DNA from 3 places in the Listeria grandensis genome. Region 1 is predicted to be linked to each of the others. Evidence: predicted binding sites of a transcription regulator. Region 1 holds the regulator's gene; each other region holds the start of a gene.

The links. The regulator LexA, encoded in region 1, represses DNA repair genes until DNA is damaged. The targets are predictions, from matches to a motif close to CGAACATATGTTCG.
Region 2: the regulator LexA is predicted to act here: its motif matches at 1,690-1,703, upstream of dinB (DNA polymerase IV).
Region 3: the regulator LexA is predicted to act here: its motif matches at 1,835-1,848, upstream of addB (helicase-exonuclease AddAB subunit AddB).

Annotation. Positions count from the first base shown of each region.
Region 1 is NZ_JAASUG010000002.1:157,742-163,345, reverse strand. It holds gene HCJ54_RS03395 (methionine gamma-lyase family protein) at 1-1,256, shown strand, start outside; gene HCJ54_RS03390 (MerR family transcriptional regulator) at 1,452-1,820, shown strand; gene glnA (type I glutamate--ammonia ligase) at 1,879-3,216, shown strand; gene lexA (transcriptional repressor LexA) at 3,275-3,889, opposite strand; gene yneA (cell division suppressor protein YneA) at 4,053-4,382, shown strand; gene mscL (large conductance mechanosensitive channel protein MscL) at 4,459-4,914, shown strand; gene HCJ54_RS03365 (DUF896 domain-containing protein) at 4,945-5,178, shown strand; gene tkt (transketolase) at 5,343-5,604, shown strand, end outside.
Region 2 is NZ_JAASUG010000002.1:468,154-473,757, forward strand. It holds gene HCJ54_RS04850 (GNAT family N-acetyltransferase) at 1-517, opposite strand, end outside; gene dinB (DNA polymerase IV) at 592-1,662, opposite strand; gene HCJ54_RS04860 (SDR family NAD(P)-dependent oxidoreductase) at 1,778-2,566, opposite strand; gene rnz (ribonuclease Z) at 2,582-3,496, opposite strand; gene zwf (glucose-6-phosphate dehydrogenase) at 3,810-5,279, shown strand.
Region 3 is NZ_JAASUG010000014.1:47,796-53,399, reverse strand. It holds gene HCJ54_RS14540 (PTS fructose transporter subunit IIABC) at 1-28, shown strand, start outside; gene HCJ54_RS14535 (helix-turn-helix domain-containing protein) at 147-491, shown strand; gene HCJ54_RS14530 (competence protein ComK) at 539-1,189, opposite strand; gene HCJ54_RS14525 (IDEAL domain-containing protein) at 1,463-1,696, shown strand; gene addB (helicase-exonuclease AddAB subunit AddB) at 1,861-5,337, shown strand; gene addA (helicase-exonuclease AddAB subunit AddA) at 5,334-5,604, shown strand, end outside.

The DNA.
Region 1 (5,604 bases):
AAATACGCCAATTGGCTGACGAGGTAGAAGCGAAGTTGCACGTATTTCAGAAAGACAGTGAGCGAATTGCGGAAGAAAATCAATGGAAAGTAATGCAAGCTTTTCAGAAAAATCGGGTAAGTGACTTTCATTTCACGCCATCGACGGGTTATGGCTATGATGATGACGGTCGTGATACACTAGAGCGGGTTTATGCAGACGTTTTCAAGGCGGAAGCGGCACTTGTGCGACCACAGATTATTTCGGGCACGCACGCCATTTCGACAGCTTTATTTGGCGTCCTTCGCCCAGGGGATGATCTGTTATACATGACGGGTGCGCCGTATGATACGCTAGAAGAGATTGTTGGCATTCGTGGTTCGGGGAAAGGTTCGTTAAAAGAATATCAGATTGGTTATGATATGGTGCCGTTACTAGCTGATGGTTCTGTAGATTTTGAATTGGTTCGAACGAAGGTGAAGTCGACTACGAAAATGATTGGCATTCAACGTTCTCGAGGCTATGCAGACCGCCCTTCTTTTACCATTGCGAAAATGAAAGAGATGATTGCGTTTGTTCGTGAGTTGAAGTCTGATGTAATTGTTTTTGTGGATAATTGTTACGGTGAATTTGTCGAAGTAATGGAGCCTATCGAGGTAGGTGCTGATTTGATTGCAGGTTCTTTAATTAAAAACCCAGGCGGTGGTTTAGCGAAAACAGGCGGATATATTGCTGGTCGAGCAGATTTGGTGGAATTGTGCGCTTACCGACTTACAACACCTGGAATTGGTGCGGAGGCGGGTGCTTCTTTATACAGTTTACTTGAGATGTACCAAGGTTTTTTCTTAGCACCTCATGTTGTTTCGCAGGCGATTAAGGGAGCGCGTTTTACAGCGGGAATTTTAGGTGCATTTCAGATTCAAACGGATCCATCTTGGGATGCTCCGCGCACGGATTTAATTCAAAGTGTGTCCTTTCATAGTCGTGAAAAAATGGTTGCTTTTGCTCAGGCTATTCAGGCTGCTTCACCAATTAATGCACATGTTGTTCCAGAAGGTGCCTATATGCCTGGGTATGAAAATGACGTTATCATGGCAGCAGGAACTTTTATACAAGGAGCAAGTTTGGAACTAACTGCAGACGGACCGATTAGGGAACCTTATCAGTTGTATGTGCAAGGAGGCCTTACATATGAGCATGTGAAGCTTGCTGTACTAGTAGCAACGAGTCGTTTAGTAGAGCAAAATCTATTAACGATCTCGCAAATAACAGAGTAACATGAAGATGTAAAAAAATTTGAAAAACAGTAAATTTATTTTTTGCTGTTTTTTTATTTTAACTCTAAATGACTGGTACAACAGCGTTTTTGTATATGTTAGATTATCTTACATAGATTTGACAAAAGATTTAACATACATTATAATGCAACTAACATATGAAAAATACGTTGTTTTCCGAAGGGGGAAAAAGTCGTGAGTGAAAAAGAAATTAGAAGATCGATGCCTCTTTTTCCGATAGGTCCTGTCATGAAGCTTACAGATCTTACCGCACGTCAAATACGTTATTATGAGGATCAAGGATTAATTCATCCAGCAAGAAATCAAGGGAATCATCGTTTGTACTCGCTTCAGGACATCGATATACTGCTTGAGATTAAAGACTACTTAAATGATGGTCTGAATATTGCGGGAATTAAGAAAATGTACCAAATGCAGCAAGAGGAACAAAAGTCACCGCTCACCGATGAGGATGTGCGTAAGATTTTACGAAAAGAAATGCAACAAGCAGGCCGTTTTGTGAAACAAGATGCTTCTGGGAAACAGCAATTACCGAGATTTTGACACACGATATTTACTTTTAAAAAGTTTATATAATATCAATTATTGGGAGGATTTAATTATGACGACATCGTATACTAAAGAAGACATTTTTCGCTTCGCAGACGAACAAAATGTGAAATTCATCCGCTTGCAATTCACGGATATCCTAGGAATTATTAAAAACGTGGAAATTCCGGTGAGCCAACTAGGTAAAGCATTGGATAATAAGATGATGTTTGATGGTTCCTCTATTGAAGGTTTTGTCCGTATTGAAGAATCGGATATGTACTTATTCCCAGACCTTGCGACGTGGGTAGTATTCCCATGGACAGCGGAGAAAGGGAAAGTAGCAAGACTTATTTGTGATATTTATAATCCAGACGGAACGATTTTTGCGGGAGATCCTCGTGCTAACTTAAAACGTGTATTAGCCGAAATGCATGATTTAGGATTTACAGATTTTAACTTAGGACCAGAGCCCGAATTTTTCTTATTCAAGTTGGATGAGAAAGGGAAACCAACGCTAGAATTGAATGATAATGCCGGTTATTTCGACTTGGCGCCAACTGATTTAGGCGAAAATTGTCGTCGTGACATCGTGTTAGAGTTAGAAGAAATGGGCTTTGAAATTGAAGCGAGCCATCATGAAGTTGCACCTGGTCAACACGAAATTGATTTCAAATATGAGGATGCGGTCACTGCTTGTGATAATATCCAAACATTCAAATTAGTCGTAAAAACAATTGCTCGTAAACACGGCTTGCATGCAACGTTTATGCCGAAACCATTATTTGGTGTCAACGGCTCTGGAATGCATTTCAATATGTCCTTATTCAATGAATCTGGCAATGCTTTCTTTGATGAAAACGGAGAAGAGCAACTAAGCGAAACAGCTTACCAATTCTTGGCGGGTATGTTGAAGCATGCACAAGGCTATACAGCTGTAACTAATCCAACGGTCAATTCGTTTAAGCGTCTAGTGCCAGGTTATGAGGCGCCTTGTTACATTGCATGGTCAGGGAAAAATCGTAGCCCTCTTGTTCGTGTTCCAAGTTCACGTGGTTTAAGTACTCGCTTGGAGCTTCGTAGTGTCGATCCAGCAGCGAATCCGTACTTAGCAATGGCTGTATTATTACGTGCTGGCTTAGATGGTATTAAGAACAAATTGACGCCGCCAAAACCAGTAGATCGTAATATTTATGGTATGAATGAAGAAGAGCGTCACGCGCATGGAATTTATGATCTTCCAGAAAGCTTGGCACTTGCATTGAAAGAACTTGTTAACGATGAGGTTATTGTGGATGGCTTAGGTGAACACATTTTAGAGCACTTTGTAGAGGCGAAAATCATTGAATGTGACATGTTTAGAACAGCGGTCCATCAATGGGAACGCGATCAATATATGGAAATATATTAATAGAAAGTACAAAAAGAGCTTTTCCCACCGTGGTGGGAAAAGCTCTTTTGACTTGGCCTTAACGAATGTCGCGGTATAAACCGATCACTTTTCCGAGTATAGATACGTTTCTAAGCAGTAAAGGTTTCATGGAGTCATTCTCAGGCTGTAATCGGAAATGGCTAGATTCTCTGAAAAACCGCTTGCACGTTGCTTCATTATCATCCGTCATAGCAACAACAATTTCGCCGTTATTAGCAGAATTTTGCTGTCTTACGATAACTTTGTCACCATTTAGAATTCCAGCGTTAATCATACTTTCACCATCGATTTCTAACATGAAAATCTCTGTTTCACCGTTAGCCATATACTCAGGTAGTGGAAAATATTCATCGATATTCTCAACGGCAGTAATAGGTATTCCTGCTGTTACTTTACCAATTATAGGAACATTAATAACATGTGGGGTCGCTATGTCGTCTTCCAATGACAAAATTTCAATAGCTCTAGGCTTTGTAGGATCTCTCCTTATCAGACCTTTCCCTTCAAGTCGTGCTAAATGTCCATGAACGGTCGAACTAGAAGCTAAACCAACTGCTTCACCGATTTCACGTACGGAAGGTGGATAGCCTTTGTCTTTTACTTCTGACTTGATAAAGTCATAGATATCTTGTTGCCGTTTTGATAATTTCATTTGTTTCACCCCGTTCACTCTTTCATTACTTCTTTTATTAATCCCAGTATATCAAAGTTTTTTTGGATATGCAAACAATTGTTCGTTTTTTTTATTGACATAACAGAACGAGTGTTCTATAATGAATAAAAAGCGAACATATATTCTTTTGGAGGGATAAACGATGACTTTAAAAACAATTTGGGATCGGTATTATATTGCTATTATTTTTATTATTACATGTTTTGTTTTAGGCGCTGTGTTATTGATAGTAACTGTGAATCAGGCGGAATCTGACTATAACGAGGTCAGTGTTGCTAGTGGGGATTCGATTTGGGGACTAGCGGATGAGTATGCTGGTAAGTATAAGATGAGTAAGCAAGAATTTGTCGCATGGGTGGAGAAAGAGAACCAAATCATCGATGGTAAGTTAACAGCGGGCGAAATGGTTACAATTCCTGTAAAAAGGATGAACTCAGACATAGATAGCTCCATCCAATTAGCAGATAAATAGTTAGTGCACAATACTTTAAAAAACCTGCCTTTTCATGTAAAATAAGCGGTGACAATGATAGAAAAGAGGTTTTTGGATGTTTAAAGAGTTTAAAGCATTTATTTCGAAAGGAAATGCTTTAGGTATGGCGATTGGTATTGTCATCGGAGCTGCGTTTACAAGTATTGTAAACTCGCTTGTGAATGATATTATTATGCCCCCGCTAGGTTTGTTGATAGGGAATGTGGATTTTACAAATCTGTTTATTAGTTTGAACGGGGCGCACTATGATACTTTAAAAGCAGCACAAGCGGCTGGAGCGCCTACCATTAATTATGGGATGTTTATTAATAACGTTATTAGTTTCCTAATTATTGCTTTTTCTGTATTTTTGATTATTAAATTGGTTTCGAAGTACATACCTCTGGAGCCGAAGAAGCCAGCGACGAAAGAATGCCCTTATTGTTTATCGGCTATTCCAGAACAAGCAACAAAATGTTCGCAATGTACTTCTGATTTATCTATAAAAGAAGAGCCAGAAGTTTCTGTATAGGATGGAAGTCAAGACGCAAGGAGGAGAATTATGCTAGAAAAGAAAAAAATAGACCGGATTAATGAATTGTCTCGCAAAAAGAAGGCGGGAATACTGACGGTGGAAGAGAAGTTAGAACAAGATGCATTACGACAAGAATATATTAAATCTTTTCGGAATCAAGTGCGCGATACAATCGAGCACACTACTTTTATTGATCCAAATGGTGATGATGTAACACCGGAAAAGATAAAGCGAAAAAGAGAAGAACGGAACAAGCTATAATTTAGAGAGGTTAGGCACAAAGCTTAGCCTTTTTTAAGTAATTCAAACGCACATTATCGATCATTTTAATGCAATTCCGAACATTTCAATCTTTTTTAGTTGTGAAATATGCAAGAAAGGCTTATTATGAGTAGTAGTGACTAAAACAAGAGAGGATGTTTCATTTGTTTGATAAAACTGATCAGTTAGCAATTAATACGATTCGAACATTATCGATCGACGCAATTCAGAAAGCCAATTCTGGGCACCCAGGTTTACCTATGGGGGCTGCTCCTATGGCATATGCCCTTTGGTCTAAAGTATTGAAAGCAAATCCGGCGAATTCACATTGGTTTAACCGTGACCGCTTTGTACTTTCAGCGGGGCATGGTTCCATGTTGCTTTATAGCCTATTACATTTGAGTGGTTATAAATTAGGATTGGATG
Region 2 (5,604 bases), 310 kb from region 1:
TGGTGTACTCTGACTGAAGTATACTGAAAACAGCTACATCATGATACTCGCCGTTGAAGTATTCATGTTCTCGCAATACACCATCCTGATGAAAGCCTATCGATCGCATCATATTCATCGATCTATCGTTAAATGTATATACTTCACAGTAAATCTTATGTAAATGTAGCTCCGCAAATGCCCAGCCTAACAAGTCACAAATCGCCTGTTTTCCGTATCCCTTTCCCCAACATGACTTGTCCCCAATAACGATACCAAAGGCGGCATTGCCATTCTCACGATCAATCAAACCTAGCTCTGCTCGCCCAATAACCCTTCCGCCTAGTGTAATACTAAACAAGCGTAAAGAATCGCTCACCTTCAAAAAATACTTCGCATACGCCGCTTGAAATACTTCCAACGAACGTGGCTTTATGATGCCGCTTGCTGTTGCAATCTCCTCATCATGTTCCCAAGCATGCATCACTTCCACATCTTCCATCCTGATGGGTCTAATTATCCCTTTTTCCTCAGCCATTTACTACAACTCCCAACAAAAGTTATCATGTAAAGTATATCAATGACTCGGCACAATTAACAAGCTATTTTTCACTAAAAACCTTCTAGCTTTAAATTTTCAAAGTGAAGTGGTTTTAAATTAGTTACCGTAAGTCCCACTAAGCGAACGCTTTCTTCCCCGCTGTACACATCTCGTAAAAGGCTAACTCCCGCTTCATAAATGACCCTTGCATCCCGTGTATACTCCATGAGAGATAATCGCCTGGTTACTGTACTAAAATCACTGTAACGCAACTTCAAAACAACAGTTTTACCATGTTTCCCAATACGCTCAAGGGAGCTCTCAATCTTTTGCGAGAATAATAATAGCATTTCTTGCATTTCTCGTTCATCAAAAATATTATTGGCAAATGTCGTTTCTCTACCCACTGATTTACGTTCACGATGTGGATTAACCAACGAATCCGACAATCCCCTTACCGCACGATACAAACGATACCCCTGTTTATTCAATGCTCGAATGAGATCCCATTCATCCCAAGCTTTCAAATCAGCTCCAGTATGAATACCTAATTTATGTAACTTCTCTGCGGTCACCTTTCCCACGCCATGAAACTTCGTAACAGGTAGTCTTTCAAGAAAGGCTTCCGCTTCATCAGGCATTACAACTGTCATTCCTGCTGGCTTTTTGAAATCAGATGCAATCTTAGCAATAAATTTATTGTAAGAAACACCAGCAGATGCGGTTAAACCTAGTTCATGATAAATCGCATATTGGATTTCTAGCGCCACTTTCATTGCTGATTTAATCCCTTTCTTATTCTCCGTCACATCTAAATAAGCCTCATCGAGAGACATCGGTTCCACTAAATCTGTATAACGATGAAAAATCTCACGAATCTGGTTAGAAACTTCTCGATAATGTTCCATATTCCCATGAATAAAAATACCGTGCGGACACAGTTTATACGCTTGTTTCGTCGGCATGGCCGAATGAACGCCAAATTTCCTTGCTTCGTAAGAACACGTAGAGACAACACCGCGCTTGTTCGGGTCTCCACCAATAATAAGCGCCTTCCCGCGATATTCCGGATGATCTCGTTCCTCCACAGAAGCAAAAAAAGCATCCATATCTATATGAATAATTTTACGTGTCTTATCCATTCTTTCCATCGCCTTTCACAATTAAAACGAACATTTGTTCTTGTTTTTTATTATACCTTGCCACTATAAAAAATGCAAGCAAGATTCCCACCTATTTGGAATCTTACTCGCCTCTTTATTTTTTCTCAAAAGCACCTTTTCCAAAAAACTCAATAACGCGTGGCATGACTTGATACATTCGCGAAATGATGTTCATTAAAAATGGTAAATTAATTTCGCGTTTTGATCTCCCCATAATCCTTACAATCTTCGCTGCTACTTTCTCAGGTTGCAAAACAAGGAATCCTACATTATCGAGGTAATCTCCTGATTTATCGGCAATATCGAAGAAACTGGTCGCAATAGGGCCTGGATTGACCGTTGTCACATGAATGTTCGCTGGTTTCACTTCCATTCGTAAAGCGTTGGAATAGCCCAAGACAGCGAATTTAGTTCCAGAATAAGCCGATGATTTCGGTGTTGCAATTTTGCCAGCTTGGGAAGCGATGTTGATAATATGACCAGATTTCCGCGCCAGCATAGCCGGCAAAACTAGCTGTGTCAGACGCATCAAACCAAGTACATTCGTTTCAAACATTTGTTTCACTGTCTCAAAATCGGTAGTCACTGCCTCTTCAAAAATTCCGAAACCTGCGCAGTTTACCAAGACATCAATCTTCGTATCCCCGATTTTCTGAACCACTGCTGCAATCTCATCAAAGTTGGTCATATCCATCTTATGATAAGCGCTGATGACTCCATATTCCGCTTGAATCTGCGTCGCTAATTCCGCTAGCTTTTCCGTTCGCCTAGCAGTCAAAATCGTATGTGCCCCCTGCGCCGCAACCTGCCTCGCAATCTCTGCACCAAGGCCGTTTGATGCCCCCGTAATCAAAACTGTTTTTCCTTTCAAAAAATCATTCATCCTAGTTAAACTCCTTTATAGTTCAAATATGGCAAAATCTGTTGCGATTTCTGTATTTGGGAAAACGGACTGGCACTCCGCAACAAGCTCACGATTATCTTCACGATTGTAACGCGAACTAATATGGGTCACAATAAGTCGTTTCGCACCCGCATTCTTTGCCAAAGTGGCAGCTTCTATCGTCGTTGAATGCATATATTCGCAGGCCACATCACCCATCTCCGCACCAAATGTTGCCTCATGGACGATTACATCTGCATCGCGTGCAATCATTAGCTCATTTGGCGCTGCTCGAGTATCTCCGAAAATAGCAATAATCCGGCCTTTTTTTGTAGGGCCAATAAACCTGCTTCCATCTACAACTGTACCGTCTTCAAGCGTCACCATCTTACCTTCCTTTAATTCTTTAAAAATCGGCCCTGGTTTCACACCAAGCGCTGCAAGTCCCGCAGCATCAAGCGCTCCCGTCTTATCTGCTTCCTCAATCCGGTAACCGTAACTCATAATCCCATGATCTAACTCACCGCAGGTCACCTTAACATCAGCATCTTCAAACACCGTTTCATCGGAAATTTCTATGATTTCTAGCGGATATTTCAGATGCGTCCCACTCACCGCTAGACTCGTTCGAATATAGTTCGCAATACCAACTGGACCATAGACCGTGAGCCTCGTCTCCCCACCTTGAAAAGAACGGCTACTAAGAAGACCCGGCAAGCCAAAAATATGATCACCATGTAAATGCGTAATAAAAATCTTTTCCAGTTTACTTAATTTAATCGAACTTCGCAAAATCTGATGTTGCGTTGCTTCTCCACAATCAAAAAGCCAAATACTATTTCGCTCGTTTAGCATCGTGAGCGCAATCGCCGTTACGTTACGGCCTTTGGAAGGGACACCCGCTCCTGTTCCGAGAAAAATCAGTTCCATTTTGTCTCACAATCCTTTCTCTAATTCGCTACTAATCATACCATATTTACCATGCTTGTTGCACTCGTCCTCAAGTTGTTTTCTAATTTTTCTGGTTCAATCAGTTGCACATTAGAAATCAAACGGCTAAAATAGTAAGGAATAATGAGGCCGACTTTGATTAGATCTTATTTACCTCATTTTAAAGAATAGCTTGAAACAACTTCGAGAGCAAGCTGGGTAAGATGTGTCACCAGCTTTATACGAATCGAGCGCTTGAAAGCCGATGTATCTCAGGTATGTTCCATATAATAATGAAAGAGGGTAAGCACGTATGACAGAAGTGAAAGAACAAGTAGCTTTAATTACAATTTTTGGCGGTACGGGAGATCTAGCAAATCGCAAACTTTACCCTTCGCTATACCATCTCTTCACGAAAGGCTTTTTGAAAGAGAATTTCGCCGTGATTGGTACAGCTCGTCGCCCATGGACGAATGATTTCTTCCGCGAAAAAGTCGTGGAATCATTGAAAGGTATTGAAAAAGAAGGGTTCGACCCAAAAGAATTTGCTTCTCATTTCTACTACCAATCACATGACGTAACGAACCGCGAATCCTACGTAGAACTGAAAAATCTATCTGATGAACTCGATAAGCAATACGAACTAAAAGGAAATCGCCTATTCTACCTTGCTATGGCGCCGAATTTCTTTGGAACTATCGCTAGTCGATTAAAATCAGAAGGTTTTGTCGATAATGCTGGATTTAGCCGCTTAATTATTGAAAAACCATTCGGTCGTGATTTAGCTAGCGCGAAGGAACTCAATGAATCGCTTCGCCAAGCTTTTGCTGAGGATGAGATTTACCGCATTGACCATTATCTTGGTAAAGAGATGATTCAGAACATTTCTGTTATCCGTTTTGCGAATTCGATTATTGAATCGCTTTGGAACAACCGCTATATTGATAATGTGCAAGTAACACTCAGTGAAACGCTTGGCGTGGAGGATCGCGGACGTTATTATGAGGAAAGTGGCGCTTTGCGTGATATGGTTCAAAATCACATTTTGCAAATCGTTTCCTTACTTGCGATGGAACCGCCAATCAAGTTAACGACACAAGAAATTCGCCATGAAAAAGTGCGTGCGCTCCGTTCGTTGCGTGTTATTGAAGGCGATGATGTGTATAAATATTTCGTTCGTGGTCAATATGGTCCTGGAAAAGTAGACGGCGAAGAGCTTCTTGGTTACCGCGAAGCAGATAATGTCGATCCTGATTCCAACACCGAAACATTTGTTGCAGCAAAACTAATGATCGATAATTTCCGTTGGAGCGGCGTACCTTTTTATATTAGAACTGGTAAGCGTCTTGCTAAGAAAACAACCCAAATTGCGATTCAATTCAAGAGCGTCCCAATGAACCTATTTGGAGGGCAACAGTCCCTTGCTGGAAATGTACTGGTGATACATATCCAACCAGATGAAGGTATCACGCTACACATGAATGTTAAAGAGCCGGGTCAAGGAATGCTGACCATGCCAATCAACCTGAACTACGCACACTCTTCGCCAGACGGTATGAACACTCCTGAGGCCTATGAAAAACTAATTCAAGATTGCCTAAATGGCGATGCCACCTACTTCTCACATTGGGATGAAGTTTCCCTATCATGGAACTTTGTCGACAAAGTAGCCAACGTCTGGTCAAAAACCAAAGAACACTTCCCGAACTACACATCTGGCACGATGGGACCAAAAGAAGCAGACAAGCTAGTATCACAAGATGGATTTGAGTGGTTTGAATAGTGAAAAGCGGAAACAGCTCGTTAGCCTCGGTTGGAGCTAGATCTGAGAACAGAAATTAGTTAGAAAACCCTAAGAAGTAAGAGCAGCTGTAAAAAGTCGCTCTTACTTTTTTTCTTAGCGCCGTCACCGCTCCGCTGCCTTTGCATCCCGTACCTCTAGTCAACACGTAATATTTCCTAATTCTTTCAACAAAAATAGGTTGACCAACCACCCACAAAGCTGATATCATTAAGTTCAATGGGTAACTAAGTAACACCTCCCATTCCAATTATGAGTCTTAGTTTTTGGAAAACACTTCGCCATCATGTATATGGACGTACTAAGT
Region 3 (5,604 bases), on a different contig from region 1:
ATACGGGTTTTGGAAAAAAGCGAAATAGGAGGAAAAGCTGCTCTAGAAATGGAGCAGTTTTTTTGTACGTTAAAGAAGTTTACACAATAATAGTCGAAATATCTGTAGTTCATTGCTATAATGAATGTATAGGAAGGGGTGAGGGTATGGATTTTGGAGAAAAATTAATAGCACTTAGAAAAAAACATCGATTAACTCAAAAGCAGTTAGCAGTAAAGATTGGTGTCACATCTTCTACAATTAGTAAATATGAGAATGATAATCATAGGCCACCTGTATTTATTCTTGCTAAATTGGCGGAGGAGTTAGGGACAACAACTGACTTTTTATTGGATGATGTAGCAGGTCTTAGGGAAAAAAATTCAGTGAATGCTTTTCCTCTGATTGGGAATCCAGAACTAGAAAAATGGTACTTAGAATTGCCCTACTCCTATTCAGAAGAAGAACTATTACTTTTGAAAAGAATTTCGGAAGCGTTAGGAAATAATTAATTTTAGAAGAGGCAGCCACAAACCGGAAAAAGGTGACTGCCTCATTTTTATTTCTCTTCTTCGTCTTCTTTCTTCTTTTTTTGTTTCTCATCGTTAGAGAGGCTAAAATCAAGAAAATGATCATTGGCTTCTCGAACTTCGCTAATAGTATAAGGTTCTCGACTTTCTGCCGTAAGAGAGATGGGTGGGAACAATAGATTGGAGTACGGATACTCACTTTCCACGCTACGCATTTTTTGAGAGAATTTCATATGTAGCATGGAAACTCTGGCCATTTGATTGTTGAATGTAGCGAAAGAAACAGATAATTTTATTTTTTGTTTATTATTAAATAGGATAGTTGTACAGTTATAGTTGGAATCATAGTACTCTGAGATATGTTGTGGGAAGATCCAAATACAATCATCTCTTCCGGCTGAAGTTGTTGGGAAAGCATAGGTGAAGCTAGATGGATCAATCATGATTGGAGGCTTGTGAGTAACGCCTGTTAAGAAGCGTGTCCCTTCTTTTCTACCTTCATAACTAGATCCAAAATATTGGCAGCTTGTTTTAATTAGAAATAATGGGGTAAAACTAGATATACGATGATCGTTTAATTCAAAGATTTCTGATTGCACCCCTGATTTTGTTTTTAGAGGCAGGATTATCATGGTATGGGGATTGACCTCATACACTGGCATTTTCATTTTCTTGGACATAGTGTCACTCCTTTGGATGTATAGTAAGTAGTGTAAATGCACCGAGTTAAGGTTATGGAATATCCGGTTTGTTTTTGAAAAAATCTTAGGTACACCTACTTTGAAGCTATCTGTCAGTGGTTCATCTCATTTGCTAGCTTGAGTATAGCACAGCTAATTCTTGAAGTCACTATTTTTTCTAAAAATTCTATTTTTATAAAGAATATGACTTTTTAACCCCTTATTCCTATTTTTTCATTGTGGTAATAAAAAATTAAGAAGGAGTGATCAGTCATGGAAATGCGAGATTTTTCAAGTTCATTAGTTAATCAAGTTGGAGTTCTAAAAGGAGAAAAAGAGTTAGTGAATACATTTATTGAGTGCTACATGACAATGCTCCTTGATGAACACCGGATGCAACAAGTAAAGGATGAAATTGATACAGCTCTAGATAATAACGATAAAGAGAGGTTTTATCTTTTAACAGAGAAATTAAACAAAATGCAGCAGGAAATGCTGATTTTTTAAATAAACAAAGCGAAAACTAGAGCCTTTTGGGCTCTAGTTTTTTTGTCATTTGTTGAAATTGAATTATAGTGATAGACTGAAACTAGGAATTTAAAATAAATATGGTCGAGTTGAGTAATATGTGTTATGATATAAAAACAAACATACGTTCGGTGGTGAGTGGAATGAGTTTACAGTTTATTATAGGGCGCGCGGGTACGGGGAAAACTAGGCTAGTAATGGACCTGCTAGAAGAGCGAATGAATAGCACAGAGGGGGAGAATTGTGTTTTCTTAGTTCCAGATCAGATGACTTTGCAAACCGAGACGGTATTTTTTGAGCGTGAGGATATTGCAGGATTATTACATGCGCAAATTTTTAGTTTTAGTCGTCTAGCTTGGCGTATTTTACAAGAGACTGGTGGCTTGGCTAGGACTTTTCTGACCGATTCTGGATTAGAAATGGTGATTCGTAAAATAATGCTTGAGAAGCAGGATGAATTAAAGTTGTTTGGGAGAAATGGTTCTAAAAAAGGATTTATTAAAGAGTTGGAACAGATTTTTAAAGAGATGAAACAATGTTGTGTTGAACAGGAACAATTGCAAGGTTTCGATAATGAAAGTAGCGTTGATTTAAATAATAAAATGGCAGATATAGCAGTGCTTTATAAAGCCTATGAAGAATTGCTAGCTGGGAAATATTTAGAGAATGAGGATTATCTGGGGCTGCTTGCGAATGCCATTTCTGGTAGCCAATTTCTAAGAGAGAGTACTATTTTTATTGATGGATTTCATGAATTTTCACCACAAGAGTATTTGATTTTAGGTGAACTATTTGCTACTTGTAAAAATGTGACAATTGCGTTGACATTGGACCAAGCCTATAGTATGAATAATTTGCAGGAGTACAATTTATTTCAACTCACAGGAATGACTTATGCGAACTTAAAAGAAATTGCGCAGAACAAAGTTTGTGAGATATTGCCTGATGTTGTTTTAAAAGATAATCATCGCTTTCAAAATGAGGATTTAACCTACTTACAGGAGCATTGGGGTATGTTTTCTGCGATGGAATTTGCTGATGCTACACCAAGTCTAGCTATCGATGAGGCCAATAATCGACGTGCAGAAATTGATGGGGTTGCGAGGCGTGTTAGAGAGCTGGTATTAGAGGGGTATCGTTACCGAGATATGGCTATTTTACTTCGAAATGCGGATGCATATGAGACGATTCTAAAGGCTTCTTTGAGCACGAACGATATTCCTTATTTTATCGATAAGCAACGGACAATGGCTAATCATCCAATGGTTGAATTTCTTCGTTCTAGCTTGGATGTAATTCGCACTAATTGGCAGTATGAGTCTGTGTTTCAAGCTGTTCGAACAGAATTTTTCTTCCCGTTAGAGGTTAGTAGTAGTGCTTACCGGGGGAAGGTAGATATTTTTGAGAATTATATATTAGAGAATGGAATTTATAATAAACGTAGGTGGATGGATAAGCGACCTTGGACTTATCGGAAAATACGTGGGTTAGATTTGAAGCAAGGGGTACAAACAGATGATGAGAAGGCAAAAGAAGCTACGATTAATGAAGTAAGAGAGCAAATTAAAACGCCGCTAATGAGCTTAGAAAAACGATTGAAAGCTGCTAATACTGGCCGAGCACAGGCGAGTGCGCTTTTTGAGTTTATGTTGGATGTACAGGTTGATGGACGTTTAAATATGTGGCGTAAACGGGCGGAGGAGATGAATGAGCTTGAGTTAGCGAAAGAACACGAACAAGCTTGGAAGTCGGTTGTGGCTTTGTTGGATGAGTTTGTGGAGGTTATGGGCGATGAGGAGCTTCCGTTTGATATTTTCTTTGATATTATTAATACAGGGCTCGATGCATTGGATTTTGCTTTGCTACCACCATCGCTAGATCAGCTAATTGTTGCTGATATGGATAGCTCAAGGCTGCTGAATATGAAGATTGTTTTTGCCGTAGGTATTAATGATGGCGTTTTGCCGATGAAGAAGATGGAGAGTGGTATTTTATCGGATGAAGATCGAGATTATTTAAATCAATCAGGAATTACGGTTCGGCCTAGTGGGAAGAATATGCTTTCGACGGAAGAGTTTCTTGCCTATCGTCTGTTTACGCTACCCTCAGAACGCTTGTTTTTGAGTTTTCCTAATGCAGATGATAATGGAAAGGAATTGTCAGAATCGAGCTATATTAGGCGTATAGAAGCGATTTTTCCAAAGCTTGAGAGAGGGCTTTATTTGAGTGATCCTTCTTTATTGGATGATTCAGCAGAGCAGGCGGCTTATATTTCAACACCAAGATCTGCAATTGCTCTCTTAACAGCACAAATGCAGTATAAGAAAAAAGGATATCCGATGTCTTCTGTTTGGTGGGATGCTTACGATTTTTTCCAATCTAATAACAAGTGGAGAAGCCCTGCTTTACGGATTTTAGAAAGTTTATTTTATCAAAATAAGGCGAAGAATATTTCCGAAGAAGCTTCAACTTCTTTATTTGGAGAAAATATTCATGCGAGTGTTTCAAGGATGGAACGATTTTATAGTTGCCATTTTCAGCATTTTGCGCAGCATGGCTTGAAGCTGGAGGAGCGGGCGCATTTCAAGCTGCAGTCAGTGGATATTGGTGAAATATTTCATGGAGCTATGGAATGGATTTCAGCTGAACTCCGGAAGAATAATTTGGAATGGGGAGAGTTGTCAGTAGAGCAGTGCATGAAACTGGCGACACTTGCTATGGAATATTTGGCGCCCAAGCTACAACATGAGATTTTGCTTAGTACAAAGAGGTTGGAATACATTCAGTATAAGCTCTTAAATATCATTATACGGGCTACACGTGTATTGAATGAGCAGGCTAAGACAAGTAAGTTTAAGCCTGTTGGATTAGAGGTTGATTTTGGGGTGAAGGGAGAAATACCACCTTTGAAATTACCACTTAATGATGGGCGAGAACTTATTTTACAAGGAAGAATTGATAGAATTGATGAGGCGGAGCAGGGAGAACGGACATTTTTAAGAATTATTGATTATAAGTCAAGTGCTCATGATTTACCGATGACCGAAGTCTATTATGGGTTAGCCTTGCAGATGTTGACTTATTTAGACATTGTTGTAGAGAATTCAGCGAAGCTTATTGGAAAAGTGGCAGAACCTGCTGGAGTGCTATATTTTCATATGCACAATCCGCTTGTTCATGCGGATAAGGACTTAACGGAGACAGAGATTGAGAAGGAATTATTGAAAAGTTTTCGGATGAAGGGATTAGTTTTGGATGATGCATTGGCGGTATCGCTTATGGATACGGAGCTTGAGGCTGGTAAAACATCTTCGGTCATACCAACAGGACTGAAAAAGGATGGTCATTTTAATGCACATTCGGCTACGGCGACAAAGGCAGAGTTTGACACTATGCGGCAGTATGTGCGTCATCAATACACGAGGGCTGGGAATAAGATTATTGATGGGGAAGTCTCAATTAATCCTTATAAATTAAAGGAACGGACACCTTGTCAATTATGTGCATTTCGATCTGTTTGCCAGTTTGATGCCTCGCTTGAGAGCAATCAATATCGTAAATTAGAGAATCAAAAACGGGAAGATATTTTGAGGAAGATGCGTGAGGAGGGGCAGGAATGAAAAGGATGATTCCGGTAAAACCAGAGGACGTCACTTGGACGGATGACCAATGGAATGCGATACATGCAAGTGGCCAAAACATTCTTGTTGCTGCTGCTGCTGGATCTGGAAAAACAGCTGTTCTAGTGAACCGGGTAATCGAGAAAATTGTAGACCAAGATGCACCGATAGATGTGGATGAGCTACTTATTGTTACATTTACGAACGCTTCTGCTGCTGAAATGAAGGCTAGAATTGGCAAGGCTGTGGAGAATGCTTTGTTGCTTG